DNA from 3 places in the Lactobacillus sp. UMNPBX1 genome. Region 3 is predicted to be linked to each of the others. Evidence: predicted binding sites of a transcription regulator. Region 3 holds the regulator's gene; each other region holds the start of a gene.
What was found. The regulator HrcA, encoded in region 3, represses chaperone genes, less so after heat shock. The targets are predictions, from matches to a motif close to TTAGCACTCNNNNNNNNNGAGTGCTAA.
Positions count from the first base shown of each region.

Region 1: the regulator HrcA is predicted to act here: its motif matches at 2,691-2,717, upstream of groES (co-chaperone GroES).
Region 2: the regulator HrcA is predicted to act here: its motif matches at 1,479-1,505, upstream of CP352_RS01000 (ATP-dependent Clp protease ATP-binding subunit).

Region 1 covers NZ_PCZI01000014.1:22,149-27,869, forward strand. Annotated here, with positions in the region: gene CP352_RS07855 (sucrose-specific PTS transporter subunit IIBC) at 1-984, shown strand, start outside; gene CP352_RS07860 (NlpC/P60 family protein) at 1,140-2,108, shown strand; gene CP352_RS07865 (hypothetical protein) at 2,154-2,669, shown strand; gene groES (co-chaperone GroES) at 2,851-3,135, shown strand; gene groL (chaperonin GroEL) at 3,189-4,814, shown strand; gene mutS (DNA mismatch repair protein MutS) at 5,073-5,721, shown strand, end outside.
Region 2 covers NZ_PCZI01000001.1:193,316-199,036, reverse strand. Annotated here, with positions in the region: gene ptsP (phosphoenolpyruvate--protein phosphotransferase) at 1-784, opposite strand, end outside; gene CP352_RS01010 (phosphocarrier protein HPr) at 784-1,050, opposite strand; gene CP352_RS01005 (hypothetical protein) at 1,163-1,345, opposite strand; gene CP352_RS01000 (ATP-dependent Clp protease ATP-binding subunit) at 1,550-3,742, shown strand; gene CP352_RS00995 (DUF1827 family protein) at 3,888-4,169, shown strand; partial or broken gene CP352_RS00990 (IS5/IS1182 family transposase) at 4,433-4,950, opposite strand; gene CP352_RS00985 (transposase) at 5,002-5,166, opposite strand; gene CP352_RS00980 (hypothetical protein) at 5,533-5,721, opposite strand, start outside.
Region 3 covers NZ_PCZI01000002.1:10,273-15,993, forward strand. Annotated here, with positions in the region: gene dnaJ (molecular chaperone DnaJ) at 1-852, opposite strand, end outside; gene dnaK (molecular chaperone DnaK) at 935-2,788, opposite strand; gene grpE (nucleotide exchange factor GrpE) at 2,805-3,389, opposite strand; gene hrcA (heat-inducible transcriptional repressor HrcA) at 3,402-4,451, opposite strand; gene ribF (riboflavin biosynthesis protein RibF) at 4,589-5,539, opposite strand; gene truB (tRNA pseudouridine(55) synthase TruB) at 5,545-5,721, opposite strand, start outside.

The sequences.
Region 1 (5,721 bases), on a different contig from region 3:
CTTTTAGCAGCCTTTGCTAAGAATCCAGCCAGCTCTGGTGACTTTATCTTTGTTACCGCATGTATGGCTAACGTAGCTCAAGGTGCCGCAACTTTCGCTGTTTACTTCTTAACTAAGAACAAGAAGATGAAGGGCTTGGCTAGTTCATCAGGTGTTTCAGCACTTCTTGGTATTACTGAACCAGCACTTTTCGGTGTTAACTTGAAGTATAAATTCCCATTCTTCTGTGCCTTAATTGGTTCAGGTGTAGCTGCTGCTTTTGCGGGTTTGATGCATGTTACTGCAGCCGCTCTTGGTTCAGCTGGTTTCTTAGGCTTCCTTTCAATTTATCCTAAGACTATTCCAATGTGGGTTGTTTCCGTATTAATTAGTTTTGCTGTTGCCTTTATCCTTACTTATGTTTATGGTAAGGGTCATTTGAAGGAAGAAGTTGCTGAACAAGATGTTCCAGTAAACGACGCAACTGATTATGCTGAAGAAACTCAAAAGGCTGAAAAGCTTGGTAAGGAACAAATGGCATTAAAGGATGAAGTTATTGCTTCACCAGTTGATGGTACTCCTGAGAGTTTAACTAAAGTTAATGATCAAGTATTCTCTGCTAAGTTAATGGGTGATGGTGCAGCCGTTATTCCAAGTGATGGTACGATCTATTCACCAGTTACTGGTACTGTGACTATTGCTTATGAAACTAAGCATGCTTATGGCATTAAGTCAGACGATGGTGCAGAAGTATTGATTCACATTGGTCTTGATACTGTAAACCTTAAGGGCGAGCACTTCGAAAGTTTCGTTAAGCAAGGTCAAAGAGTTAACAAGGGCGATAAGCTCGGCACAGTTGACTTAGATGCTGTGAAGAAGGCAGGCTATGATACTACTGTCATGGTAGTAATTACTAACACTGCCAACTATGCAAATGTTTCAAGAATTACTGATGCGGGTGACAAGCACGGCGACAAGTTGATTGCTGTTACTGCACACAATTAGTTTCTTCTACTCCTCTAGAAAAAATTAAAACAATTAGAATAAAAGACGCTAAGAAAGATTGTTTCTTGGCGTTTTTTAGTACTAAGTGTTGCACTTCAATTTTAAGTTTGAGTAAAATGTTCTCTATAAAGAAAAACAAAGTGAGGGTATGTTTTATGAAGTTAAAAAGTGGAGTTATTGGAGTATTAGTAACTGGATTAACTGTCTTTAGCATTAATCTAACTAGCTCTAAAATAAAGGCAGCGATAACAGTGCCTAATCCTAAGACAGATTATGTAGTTAAAACTACTTCTAATGTGTATAAGAGTAATGGTAAGAGAACCAGTTTTAAGACACGTGGTCAGATACAAACCGGTAATGTTCCAGTAATTGAATCACAACTATATGAAGGCAAGTTCATTAATGTGCAAGGAACTAAGACGATTAATGGTACTGCTTATTATAAGATCGGTCCTAACGCATACATTAAACAAAATAATGTTTTAAATTATGCTCAAGAAAAAGCAAAGCTTGAGGCATATCAGGTACAAGATGATGTGAATGATGATTCAGATCAGTCAACAGAATTAAGCTCTGATGATGTGAATTTTGACATAGCTTGGTATGACAATATTAATGAGGATCCATCTCCAGCGATGTTCGATGATTCAGGATATCATAATAGAGTGATTAAGAATGCTCGTAAATTATTAGGCTATTTCACTTATGGAACAGGTGCATACCGAACTAATTTTGGCAGTTGGCGTCATCCTAATAAAAACGGTTCAACTGATTGTTCAGGATTTGTGTGGATCGTAATGAAGAGAGCAGGATATCGTGTAGGAAATGCTCCATTTTTTACTCTGCCAATGGAACGAGATGCTAAAAGTACTCATGGCTATTTGAAGAAAATTTCTGCCAAGAATATTCGCCCAGGTGATATTGTGATTGTTAATACTGGCAATGGTGTTGGTCAAAACGGACATGCAGCAATTGTTGATGGCAAATATGATGGTTGGGACACGCAAATTATTGAAGAGGGCGGCAACTTAGGTGTAGATGATGTGCACCGCTCTAGTTTAGGTAGCTCACTGAGCGATAAGCTGGCCAAAGGTCGAATCACTTATGCTCGCCCCGTTAAATAGTATGCTCTATGCTATAATTTTGCTAATCAATAAAGGATAATAAGAATGAAAAAGAACAGCACGCTTAAACATGTCTGGATTATGACGGCTGTCTATTGGGTAGTAGGTATTCTAAGTATTTTCTGGGGTAAGCTTGATCATACTTTTGCGTCCCAATTAAAAGAGATCAATAATATTTACGTGTTAGTTTTAATAATTATCTTAAGCTTGCCGCTACTTTTATCGCTGTTATTGTCGGTTAAAGTAAAAATGCCACGTTTGATCTGCAATCCACTAGTTGCTGTAATTTATCTATTAGTGGTAATTGCAGCAGGTGTAGCATATAACTTACAAAATATTATTGGCTACTTCTTCCCAATCATTCTATTCATTATTATGGCGCTAGTTGCTGTTTTCTATGCTTTGGTTAAGACTTTTAGCAGCAGAAAAAGTGGTAAATATTTTTTTATTGATGGTAAAGATAAGAAAGAATGCCATGATTTCTGGGATGCTTATAGGAAGTACTATGTAATGGGATTAACTTACGGCATTATTGATGGTTTGATTACTGTAATTAGTTAAAAAAGTTAAGAAAAATCAAAATTAGCACTCAATTGAAAAAAGTGCTAATTTTTTCTTGCTTTTTTTCACAAAACAGTTTATTATCATATTTGTAAGTTAGCACTTAGCAAATAAGAGTGCTAATGATTAATAAAGTAATAAAAAATATAATGAAGAAAATTAAACATAAGGGGGACTAAACGTGTTACAACCAATTGGTGATCGCGTGATCGTTAAAGTTAAGAAAGAAGAAGAAGAAACTGTTGGTGGCATCGTTTTAGCATCAAATGCTAAGAAGAAGCCAACTGAAGGCGAAGTTGTAGCTGTTGGTGAAGGTGCTTACGCATCAAACGGTGAAAAGATTCCAATGGCTGTTAAGAAGGGTGACGTAGTTCTTTACGATAAATACTCAGGCACTGACGTTGAATACGAAGGTGAAAAGTACTTAGTCCTTCACGAAAAAGACATTTTAGCTATTGCTAAGTAATTTAGTTAAAATTTCCAACGATAATTAAGTAAATTAAGGAGCATAGATAATCTATGGCAAAAGATATTAAATTCTCAGAAAATGCAAGACGTTCTCTTTTAAAGGGTGTTAATAAGTTAGCTGATACTGTTAAGACTACTATTGGTCCTAAGGGTAGAAACGTTGTTTTGGAACAAAGTTACGGCAACCCTGACATCACTAACGATGGTGTTACCATTGCAAAGTCCATCGAGTTAAAGGATCACTACGAAAACATGGGTGCTAAACTTGTTGCTGAAGCTGCTCAAAAGACTAATGATATTGCTGGTGACGGTACTACTACCGCAACTGTTTTGACTCAAGCAATTACTAATGAAGGTATGAAGAACGTAACTGCTGGTGCTAACCCAGTTGGCATTCGTCGTGGTATTGAAAAAGCTACTGAAGCTGCTGTTAATGAATTGCACAAGATTAGCCACAAGGTTGAATCAAGAGACCAAATTGCTAACGTAGCTGCAGTTTCATCATCTTCAAAGGAAGTTGGTAACTTAATCGCTGACGCTATGGAAAAGGTTGGTCACGATGGCGTTATCACTATTGAAGATTCACGTGGTATCAACACTGAACTTTCAGTAGTTGAAGGTATGCAATTTGATCGTGGTTACTTATCACAATACATGGTAACTGACAACGATAAGATGGAAGCAGATCTTGATAATCCTTACATTTTGATCACTGACAAGAAGATCTCAAACATTCAAGATATCTTGCCACTTCTTCAAGAAATTGTTCAACAAGGTAAGTCATTATTGATCATTGCTGATGACGTTACTGGTGAAGCTCTTCCAACACTTGTATTGAACAAGATTCGTGGTACCTTCAACGTTGTAGCTGTTAAGGCTCCTGGCTTTGGTGACCGTCGTAAGGCTCAGTTACAAGATATTGCTGCTTTGACTGGTGGTACTGTGATTACTGATGACTTAGGTCTTGAATTAAAGGACACTAAGATTGATCAATTAGGTCAAGCTCGTCGTGTAACTGTAACCAAGGACTCAACTACTATTGTTGACGGTGCTGGTTCAAAGGATGCTATTCAAGAACGTGAAGATTCAATCAGAAAGCAAATTGAAGAATCAACTTCAGACTTTGACAAGAAGAAGCTTCAAGAACGTCTTGCTAAGTTAACTGGTGGTGTAGCTGTTATCCACGTAGGTGCTGCTACTGAAACCGAATTGAAGGAACGTCGTTACAGAATTGAAGACGCTTTGAACTCAACTCGTGCCGCTGTTGACGAAGGTTACGTTGCTGGTGGTGGTACTGCTTTAGTAGACGTTGAGAAGGCTATCAATGATCTTAAGGCTGATACTGCAGATGAAAATACTGGTATCCAAATCGTATTAAGAGCTTTGTCAGCACCAGTTCGTCAAATTGCTGAAAACGCAGGTAAGAATGGTGAAGTTGTTTTGAACCACTTACTCAAGCAAGAAAACGAAATTGGCTACAATGCTGCTACTGATACTTGGGAAAACATGGTAGATGCTGGTATCATTGACCCAACCAAGGTAACCAGAACCGCTTTGCAAAATGCTGCTTCAATTGCCGCTCTTCTGCTTACTACTGAAGCTGTTGTTGCAGAAATTCCTGAAGAAAAGCCAGCTAACCCAGCTCCACAAGCTGGTGCACCAGGAATGGGTATGTAATTATATATCTTAATGCTTTAGCATTTAGATATATAATTCTTGATTACGAAGTAATCAAGTTCATTTACAGTGCTTTAGCACTAAACTTATGCACAAACTCTCACTCTAGTTCAAAAACAAATATAATTAAAATGACTTCGAAGTTAAACAATCAGTTCAGCTTCGAAGTTTTTCTTTTTGTAGCGTATAATATTGTACGTAACTCTATCTAAAATACGAAATAGGAAAGAGACATAAATGACGGAAAAAACAACTCCAATGATGGAGCAATATTACGAAATTAAAAAACAATATCCTGATGCCTTTCTTTTTTATCGCGTCGGAGACTTTTACGAACTGTTTGAAGATGACGCAGTTAAAGGTGCACAGATTCTTGAATTGACTTTAACGCACCGATCAAATAGAACTAAGAATCCAATTCCAATGGCAGGTGTGCCTCATATGGCTGTGGATACTTATGTAAATACTTTAGTTGAAAAGGGTTATAAAGTAGCACTTTGTGAACAACTTGAGGATCCTAAAAAGGCCAAAGGCATGGTTAAACGGGGAATTATTCAATTAGTGACGCCGGGAACCATGATGAATGAAGGCCCAAATGATGCTAAAGATTCAAATTACTTAACATCAGTAATTACCACTAAGAGTGGCTTTGGTTTAGCCTACAGTGATTTATCCACTGGTGAAATTTATGCTACTCATTTAAAGAGTTTCGATGCTGTTTCCAATGAGCTCTTGTCACTTCGTACTCGTGAAGTTGTGTATAACGGCCCATTAACTGAACAAAACAAGGACTTTATGCACAAGGCAAATATTACGGTTTCAGCACCTACACCAATTGAAGGCGAGCATGCGGAAATTTCGTATGTTGAACAGAATTTGACTAATGGGGCTGAAAAAGAGGCTACCC
Region 2 (5,721 bases), on a different contig from region 3:
GTTCATTCTTAAGCTTAGCCCATTCTGCCTTTTGCTTAAGGAATGCTTCACTCTTTTGCTTGTAATCAGCTACTTGAGCGTCACTTGGATCAATAATTGCATCCCCGTCAAGACCATCAGCAATTAACATATCGCCGTTCTTAACATCCTTAGTAATTGAGTCAGTACCAACAACAGCTGGCAATTCAAGTGAACGAGCCATAATTGCTGAGTGTGCTGTACGACCACCAATATCAGTAACAAAACCCTTAACATACTTTTTGTTAAGTTGAGCAGTGTCACTTGGAGTTAAGTCGTGAGCTACAACAATTACTTCATGATCGATTGAAGCAGGATTTGGTAATTCCTTACCAAGAAGGTGAGCCATAATACGCTTTGAAACATCACGTACGTCAGCAGCACGTTCTTGCATGTAAGGATTATCTGTCATCCCTTCAAAAATAGCAATAAACTTCTTAGCAGTCTCATCAAGAGCAGCTTCTGCGTTGATCTTTGAATCCTTAATTTCATTCTCAATGGCACCAGTAAATTCTGGGTCATTTAAAATCATTAAGTGTGCTTCAAAAACTTGAGCTTCTTCATCGCCCAAGCTTTCTTTAGCAATATCATGAATCTTTTCAACTTCAGCAGTTGAAGTCTTAATTGCATCGTTGTAACGAGCTACTTCAGCTTCAACATCAGCAATTGAAGATTTAGAGAATGAAAGATCAGGCTCCACAAGAAGATATGCTGGAGCAATAGCGATACCATCACTTGCAGCAATTCCTTTTAAAGTCTTGGTCATTATTCAGCTAAACCTTCTTTTTTCATAGTGTCGGCAATTGCGTCCAATGCGTCCTTTTCGTCATCACCTTCAGCAGTGATAGTAACATCAGCATTTTGACCAACACCAAGTGACATAACACCCATGATTGACTTCAAGTTTACTGACTTACCGTTGTATTCCAAGTTAACATCTGAGCCAAACTTTGAAGCAGCTTGTACTAAAAGAGTAGCTGGACGTGCATGAATACCTGTTTCTGCAATGATATGAAAATCGCGTTTTTCCATTATAAATATCTCCTTTAAATTGAAAAATTAAACTGGTAATAAATACCCATTCGAGTATTAGATTATCATGTTTTTACAGATTAGACAACTGCAATGTAACAGTTTACATTATTTATTCATCGGTATTCGTAGCGGTATACACAATCGCGCCGCCTCTTTCTGCCCTACCGGTAATATATTGTCTTTTTCCATAATTTCTAATAGTCTTTTGAAGATCAAACGCATCTTTTGGCTCAACTTTATACTCTTTTATCTCACCTGAGACTAATTGATCTAGAATTTTCTGATAATCCAAAAATATCACCACTCTTTTAAAATTTTATAATTTTTCCACTATTAATTCTACTATTTATATTCAATTTTCAAAAATATTAATATTTTGTTTGCGGTAACAAAAGCATTTCTTACAAAAAATAAGTGTTTGAGTCTTAGCACTTGACTACCAAGAGTGCTAATAATATAATTTTGGTACAGTTGAAAAGAAAGGCGGTACTATATTTTGCTTTGCCAAAATTGTCATGAGCGGCCCGCTTCTATTCACCTTTTCACTAAGGTTAATGGCCAAAGCCGCGAAATAGATTTATGTCAACACTGTTATCAAGAATTAAAAAATCAACAAGGAAATCAAGGAAAAATGAATAATAATGAATTTTTTGGCGACTTTGATGATTTATTCAACGCATTAAACGGAAATAACAACAATGCCGCAAACAATAATAATGAAATGAGAAATAACGACCCTAGAATGCAAATGGGGGGAGGCGCTGGTAATGGTGGTCAAAACGGCAGAAGCCTACTTGACAAATACGGAACAGACTTAACTGCCCTTGCTAAAAAAGGCAAAATTGACCCAGTAATCGGTCGTGATAAAGAGATTGCTCGGGTTATCGAAATTTTAAATAGAAGAACTAAGAACAACCCTGTTTTAATCGGTGAAGCAGGTGTTGGTAAGACTGCCGTTGTCGAAGGCTTAGCTCAAGAAATCGTAGATGGATCAGTACCAGCAAAATTGCAGAACAAACGAATTATTTCATTAAATGTTGTTTCACTTGTTCAAGGTACCGGTATTCGTGGTCAATTTGAACAAAGAATGGAACAATTAATTAAAGAATTACAACAAAACGACGATATCATTCTTTTTATTGATGAAATTCACGAAATCGTTGGTGCCGGTAATGCTGAAGGTGGCATGGATGCCGGTAACATTATTAAGCCAGCTTTGGCTCGTGGCGAATTGCAATTAGTTGGTGCTACTACCATCAAAGAATACCGCGATATTGAAAAAGACTCTGCTTTAGCTAGACGTTTTCAACCAGTTGAAGTTAAAGAACCTTCAATTGACGAAACAATTCGCATCTTAAAAGGTATTCAAAAACGCTACGAAGACTATCACCATGTTCACTACACTGATGAAGCCATTGAAGCTGCCGCAAAACTTTCAGCACGTTATATTCAAGATAGATTTTTACCAGACAAGGCTATTGACCTTCTTGATGAAGCAGGTTCTAGAATGAACTTAACCATTCCTTATATTGATAAGGATAAAATGCAAGAAAGAATTAATGCCGCAGAGCAATTGAAGGAAGAAGCCTTAAAAAACGAAGATTACGAAAAAGCAGCCTACTACCGTGATCAAATTGAAAAATATGAAAAGGTTAAAGATCAAAAGGTAGATCCTGACAAGTCCCCTGTTATTACTGATAAGATCATGGACAAGATCGTAGAAGAAAAAACAGGCATTCCTGTTGGTGATATTCAAAAGCAAGAAGAAAACCAACTTCAAAATCTAGCTGCTGATTTAAAGGCTCACGTTATCGGCCAAGACAAGGCTGTTGAAAAAGTAGCTCGTGCCATTCGTCGTAACCGAATCGGTTTCAACAAGTCAGGCCGTCCAATTGGTTCATTCCTCTTCGTTGGTCCAACTGGTGTCGGTAAAACTGAGTTAGCTAAGCAACTGGCTAAGCAAATGTTTGGCTCAGAAGATGCAATGATTCGTTTCGATATGTCTGAATACATGGAACAATACTCAGTTTCCAAATTAATTGGTTCTGCTCCAGGTTACGTAGGCTACGAAGAAGCTGGTCAATTAACTGAACAAGTTAGACACAACCCATATAGTTTGATCTTGCTTGATGAAATTGAAAAAGCTCACCCAGATGTTTTGAACCTCTTCTTGCAAATTCTTGACGATGGTCGTTTAACTGACTCACAAGGTAGAACAGTTTCATTCAAGGATACCATCATTATTATGACTTCTAATGCAGGACAAGGCATTAAGAACGCTAGCGTTGGCTTTACAGCAGAAAACGAAGATGAAGCTAATGAATCTGCTAGAAATAATATGAGCCAATTCTTTAAGCCAGAATTCTTGAACCGTCTTGATGATGTAATCGAATTTAATGAATTGACTAAGCCAGACTTGCTTAAGATTGTTGACTTAATGTTGCAAAATACCAACAATATGGTTAAGGATCAAGGCCTACACATTGATGTAACTGCTGCTGCAAAAGATAAATTAGTTGAAGATGGCTTTAATCCTGCCTTAGGTGCTCGTCCTCTTCGTCGTACCATCCAAGAAGAGATTGAAGATAATGTGGCTGATTTCAAACTTGATCATGCACAGGCTAAGAATTTAAAAGCCGATGTTGTTGATGGTAAAATTGTAATCAGTGATGAAGCAAATAATGAATAGGATTTAATAAAAGACAAAGTCCAAGTTATACCAAAAGATTTCGAAGCAATATTAGAAATCTTTTTTCTTAAAAATAAAAATATGCTACTCAATTTGAGGTATACTAAATTTGAAGAAGTAAAGCTAACAGAAACAGGTGAATTCCATGCATTTAATTGATGTAACCAATAATTACTCTGATTTGGTTCACAGTCAGCTCAACACTACCGATGCAAACTATGTTAAAGTTTATTCTCTTGGTAATACTTCAGTTATTTATACTGAAAGTAAGGATTCTATCGGTATTGCACTTGAAAACCATGACCGTCGTGTTCGCGAAGATGAGATTGAATTCGTAATCAAGCGTTTAATTAAAGATTATGATTCTTCATACACTTTGACTGTAGACAAGAGTCGTCATGTAATCGAAATTCACGTTGACAAGTAATCCAAATATTGTTGTATCAAAAGTGTCTGGAAAAAATAACTTCCAGATGAATGAAAACGATCAAGATTTTCTTTTTCAAGAATCTTGATCGTTTTTTCGGTCTCTTTAAATTTTTAACAATAAAAGATGGTCCTTCATCCATCTTCTTTGCCCATATTTGTTCAAAACCATCATAAAGGCTATGCCAATATCGGTTTCGACCTCTTTTTGCCTCGCAGATGCGTTCTGCGCATGCCAAATACGTTCTTCAAATGCCCGAAAACTGGCTCTAAGGTTTTAAAATCTGTTGGGTTAGGAAAAATGGCATAATCTACTACATATTGATCAGTAGTCGCTGCTTGAATATTGTAGCCTGGCTTCAACTGACCGTTTTTCATGTGGTCTTCCTTCATATGCATAAAGGTAGCGTCATGATCGGTCTTAGAGTAGCTGTTACGCCTAGCAGAAATTCTTCAGTCAGCTGGTTAATTTCTTCTTCAGTTTCTCGAGCCAATTTCTCCAAGCCTTGACTAGTTTGAACCTTTTCTTTTTCCATTTTTTTGACTACTTCTTTTTCTTTAGTAATCAATTCATCGTAAAGCTCAACTGCTTGACCTTTCAGCTTTTCATGATACTTTTCAACCGCTTTGCGCCAAACAAAAGTATAGCGGTTGGCATCAGCTTCGATTTTCGTACCATCGATAAAGACAGCACCTTCATTGATTAAGCCTTCATCTTCCAAAAGGTTGGTAAAGTAGATGAAGCTCTTTTTAATCAGTTCATTGGCATGATTGCTTGATTTATTTGTCCAATTAGCCGGTAAAGTATCTTACACGCGATTGTACTGCCATGTTTAGTAATGCTTAAACTTAGAGTTCATCTCTCCAGATTGATACCGCTCACGATCGATCCCAATAAAGACACTGATCTTATTTAGATTAGAAAATCTGCGTACATCGCCTAGTTCAGCCAGGACTCTGACTGCCATGTTTTGGGCAAAAACAGGTATGCTTTCCAAGCTTTCTCTTTTTTGACTGAGCTTGATCAATCTTGTTACATAATATTTACCTGCAAGATTTCTACGCTATAACTGGCAGCCACAGGGTAAGCCTCTAACATTTCTTTAGCTTAGCAGCAGTATTTCGTGCATATCTTGTACCAAAGCCCTTTAAATCTAATAGCCAGTTAACAAGATTCTCTTCTTCTGTTTGCCGCACTAAATTGCAGTGAGGACAGTACTCGATTATTTTCCAGTAATTATAGCCTGAAGTCGTACTGAATAAAGTTTCTATTTCAAGCAAAGTGGATTGCAGTACTTGATATAACAGTTACTTGCGGTCCGTTATTATCGATTTGAGTATTACTAAAATCTAATTAAGAAATCTTACACTACGGTAGTTATTACTGCATAAAATGGTAATAAATTTTTATTACGTTTAAATTTGTCTATCTTTTCCCAATTTTTTGGTATAACTTGCTTAACCGGTCTATTTACAACATGATTACTAGAATTATTCATACATATAGTCTGTGCAAGAGCACCTATTTTTTCAAGGTAAATTTCCAAATTGTG
Region 3 (5,721 bases):
TGAGATTGGTACTTCTGTATAAATAGTCTGGCCACGACGCTCAAAATCTTTAGATGGTTTAATTCGATAGTTAATATATAAATCACCATATGGTCCGCCATTTATACCTGCTTCGCCTTGGCCTTGATATCTAAGTTGTTGACCATTGTCGATTCCCGCTGGAATATCCACTTCAATAGTATTCTTACGGTCAACTGTTCCTTTACCGCCACAGGTTTTACATGGATGCTCAATAATCACGCCACGACCATGACATTTGTCACAAGTGGTTTGACGACGGATCATGCCCAACATTGATTGTTGAGTAATTGTCATATAACCAGTTCCATGACATTTATCACAGGTAATTGGATGTGTACCTTTTTCACAACCATTACCGCCACAAGTCTCACAAGTTTCGCTTCGAGTATAGCTGACCTGGGTCTTTTTGCCCTTAATGGCATCCATAAAATCAATTGTCAATTGATAATCCAAATCTTGGCCACGTTGTGGTGCAGTTGGATCAACCCTCTGTTGACGGCCTTGACCAAAAATATCGCCAAAGATATCGCCAAAATCACCAAAGCCAGAAGTATCAAATCCGGCACCGCCAAAGCCTTGACCAGCTCCACCACCAAAGCCACCTTGACCATTTACACCAGCAGAACCAAATTGATCATATTGCGCACGTTTTTGCTTATCGTGCAAAACCTCATAGGCTTCGTTAACCTGCTTATACTTTTCTTCAGCTCCAGGTTCATGGTTTAAATCTGGGTGATATTTTTTGGCTAATTTACGATATGCCCTACTTATTTCCTGATCACTGGCGTCACGATCTACGCCAAGTACTTTATAGTAATCTTCTTGTGCCATCTATTTGAACTCCTTGTATTCTCAAAAGAAAAGAACTACTCAATGGGTAGTTCTTTTCTCCTTTTGTTTAATTATAAACCCATTACTTATTTGGATCTACTTTGTGGAATTCACCATCTTGGGCATCACCGTTGTTGCCATTATTTGAATTACCACCTTGTGGGCCTTGAGGACCTGCTTGTGGACCAGCTTGACCAGCAGCACCACCATTTTGTTGATACAACTTAACAGCTAAGTCTTGAGCAGCCTTGGATAAAGCATCTTTCTTTTCTTTCATTTCATCCAAGTTGTTATCCTTTTGAGCTTTCTTCAAAGCTTCAAGAGCATCTTCAACTGGCTTACGATCGCTATCAGAGAGCTTATCCTTAGTATCTTTCAAAGTCTTATCTGTAGTAAAGATTAATTGATCTACTTCGTTTCTAAGGTCTGCTTCTTCCTTACGCTTCTTATCTTCATCAGCGTGTTCTTCAGCATCCTTTTGCATACGTTTAATTTCTTCATCTGATAAACCGGATGAACTCTTAATAGTAATCTTTTGTTCCTTGCCAGTACCCATATCCTTAGCAGATACATTTACAATACCGTTCTTATCGATATCGAAGGTAACTTGAATTTGAGGAACACCACGTGGTGCTGGTGGAATATCAGTTAATTCAAAGCGGCCAAGAGTCTTGTCGTCTGCAGCCATTGGACGTTCACCTTGCAATACGTGAACATCTACAGCTGGTTGATTATCTGCTGCAGTTGAGAAGATTTGACTCTTTGAAGTTGGAATAGTAGTGTTTCTGTCGATTAACTTAGTGAAGACACCACCCATGGTCTCAATACCAAGTGACAATGGGGTAACATCAAGTAAAACAATATCCTTAACATCGCCTGAGATAACACCACCTTGAATTGCTGCACCCATAGCTACAGCTTCATCAGGGTTAATTGAATGGTCAGGTTCCTTACCAGCCCATTCCTTAACTGCCTTTTGAACAGCTGGAATACGAGTAGAACCACCATTTAAAATAACCTTGTCAATGTCATTAACAGTAAGACCTGCATCCTTCAATGCATTGTCAAATGGTACCTTAGTCTTTTCTACCAAGTCAGCAGTTAATTCATCAAACTTAGCACGAGTTAAATCTGCTTCAAGGTGTAATGGACCAGCTTCGCCAGCAGAAATGAATGGAAGTGAGATATGAGTACTTGATACACCTGACAAGTCCTTCTTTGCTTTTTCTGCAGCATCCTTTAAGCGTTGCATTGCCATCTTGTCCTTCGACAAATCAACACCATTTTCATCCTTAAAGTTCTTAATTAACCAATCCATGATACGGTGATCAAAGTCATCACCACCAAGATGAGTATCACCATTAGTTGACAATACTTGAAAGACACCATCACCTAATTGCAATACAGAAACATCAAAAGTACCACCACCAAGGTCGTATACTAAGACTTTTTCATCTTGGTCTTTATTTAAACCGAAGGCTAATGCTGAAGCAGTTGGTTCGTTAATAATTCTTTGCACATTCAAACCAGCAATCTTACCAGCGTCCTTAGTAGCTTGGCGTTGAGCATCATTGAAGTAAGCAGGAACAGTAATAACAGCATCCTTAACTTCTTCACCCAAGTAATCTTCTGAGAATTTCTTAATATATTGTAAAATAAATGCTGAAATTTCTTGTGGTGTATATTCCTTATCACCAACTTTAACCTTATAATCAGCTTCACCCATGTGACGCTTAATTGAAACAATGGTATTAGGGTTGGTAATAGCTTGACGCTTTGCTACCTCACCGACTTGAATTTCACCATCTTTAAATGCAACTACTGAAGGAGTAGTCCGGTTACCTTCTGGATTAGTGATAATCTTTGGTTCTTTACCTTCAAGAACTGCAACTGCTGAGTTAGTAGTCCCAAGGTCAATCCCAATAACTTTTGACATATATTAGCTTCCTCTCTTATTGAGCAACTACAACCATTGCTGGTCTTAGTGTTCTATCCTTATATTGATATCCTTTTTGTAAAACCTGAACAACGTGATCTTTTTGATCATCATTCTCAGCTGCTACTGTTTGAACAGCTTGATGTAATGTCGGATCAAATTTAACGCCATCAGCCTCAATCTCAACTACACCGTGATCTTTCATTGCCTTCACAAGTGCATCCAGGGTCATTTTCACGCCCTTCTTTAACTGCTTAGACACATCATCATCGGCCTCAACGCTTAGGGCTCTTTCCAAATTGTCCATTGCTGGCAAAATGTCCTTCGCTAAGCTTTGAGATTCGTACTTAATTAATTGAGCACGTTCTTTAGTGTAGCGATTTTGCATATTTTGAATTTCTGCTTCACTACGCAAATACTTATCTTCAAGATCCTTGTTCTTATCTTTTAAATCAGCTAATTCTTTAGCTAATTTTTGATCTTGTTTATTTTTTTCTTGCTTCTTTTCTTCACCTTTATCGGCTTCTTTTTTAGCCTTAGGCTCAGAAGTCTTTTCTTTTTGCTCTAGATTTTTTTCACTTGGAAATTCTTCTTTACTCACGGCTAACCTCCTTTATTGAAACTTGCCGTAATAATCAAGCAACTTTTTAGCTAGTTCATTTCTAAAATATTCAAGCAACCCAATCATTTGTGAATATGGCATATTCGTTGGTCCAAGTAAAGCAATAGTTCCTTTACCATGGGAGCCAACGCTGTACTCAGCTGTCAGCAAACTATAATTTTTTAATAAATCATTGGGTAATTCAGATCCCAACTTTACCTTTACTGGATAATTTCCAGACTTTGGATCCACCTTTGCATCCATTAAATTAGTGAACAGATTATTATGATCAATCAACTCGTACAAAGAACGAATGTCATTTACATCATGTTCAGAAGTATTATTGAGCAAATTAATCTGTCCATCCACATACATCTGCTCACTAGCTGCATCTTTTACGACATCTTCAACTAAACTAAGCAATTCAGTCACATGTTCGCCGCCTAATTCGTTTTTAGCTAATTCACTTAGCAACGAAACGTTGATTTCATTTAGGCTCTTTCCGACTAACTGATCATTAATCATGCGGACAGCCTTTTCAATTTCTTCGCCGTGAATATTATGTGGCAAAGCATATACCTGATTTTGAATGTTACCATCACTTGTAACCAAAATTGCCATAATCTGTCGTTGAGACAGCGGTACAATTCTAAATCCTGTGACTCTAACATCATGACTCTCAGGTCCTTCCGCAAATGCGGTATAGTTAGTTAAATCTGACAGAATTCGTGCAGCTTCTTGTACAATTTCATTTACTTGATGAAAAGGTCGATCTAATTGACTTCCTATTGTATTATAAACAGACTCTGGTAATTGCAACGGCTCAACTAAATTATCAAGATAATAACGATAGCCCTCGCTTGAAGGAATTCGACCACTTGAAGAGTGAGTTTTTTCAATTAACCCCTGCTCTTCCAACACGGCCATTTCATTTCTAATCGTTGCACTTGAAACTTTAATTGGCAACTGCTTCATTACGGTCTTTGAACCTACTGGCTCATGACTTTGTGTAAAGTCTGTAATTATTGTTTTTAAAATAAGCTCTTGACGCTCGGTCAACATATTATATCGCCCTCACTTTTAGCACTCACATCTCTCAGGTGCTAACAGTTAATATGATACCAGAAATTAGCACTAAATCAAGTAGATTGCTAATTTTATTCAAAAAAATACGCACTTTTTTCAAAGTACGTAGCTTCTTAACCCTTTTGCTTAAAATAAGCCCTAATTTCTTGCTCATCTCGTTCAAGTTGCTCTTTCAGTTCAGGTAATCCGGCAAATTTTTTCTCACCTCTGGTATATTTATACCATTTGATCTTCATTGGCTTACCATAGATATCTTCATTAAAATCAAAAATATTAGATTCAATATATATCTTCTTGTCCTGATTAATGGTTACATTATAGCCAACGCTAGTCATGGAGTTATACCACTTACCATTTACTTTAGTCTTGGTAGCATAAACTCCAATTTTAGGAATCACCTTATGGTCTGCCCAAATCAAATTAGCTGTTGGATAGCCTAGCTTATGACCATTTCGTTTACCATGCCCAATGATACCACTCATTACATAATGGTGCCCCATTAATTCAGTGGCTAATTCCATCTGACCATCCTTAATTGCTTGACGAATTTCAGTTGAGCCAATTTTTCTACCGTTAAAAGTTTGCTTTGGCATCACTACAATATTAAAACGCCCTTTGGAAAATTGGGGTAAATTAGCCATATTTGCAATATTCTTAGGACCATAAGTGTAATCAAAGCCAGCAACAACGGTATCAGCATTTAATCTGACAATTACATTATCGACAAATTCTTGTGCAGAAATTTGACTGAAATTTTTAGTAAATGGTAAAACAGCCAAATAATCTACTCCTAATTCCGCCATTTTGTTAGCTTTTTCTTCCAAAGTTTCTAAGTATTTAAAATCTCGTTTCGACTCATAAACTTCCTTAGGATGTCGATCAAAGGTCAACACAACTAATGACAATTTCTTCTGTAATGCAATTTCTTTAGCCTGATTAATTAAGCGCTGATGTCCCAAATGAACCCCATCAAAAAAGCCAAGGGCAAGCACAATTCTAGTAGATAAAATATTTTCCTTAACAGGATATGTTAAATGAACGATTTTCACAGCTAATTCCTTCATTTCATTTATTCATTTTGCAACAGCATTAAGCTTGGGCGATAAAGCTTTCCTTTTTTTTCATAAATTGCTTTCACCTTTTTATTGTATCGTAGTGCAACTTTTTTCGCATTAGTTTCAAGCGAAATACCTGCTCCATTTTTAACTTTAAGCCACTTTTCTTCAGTTAAATCAACCTGAGTGTA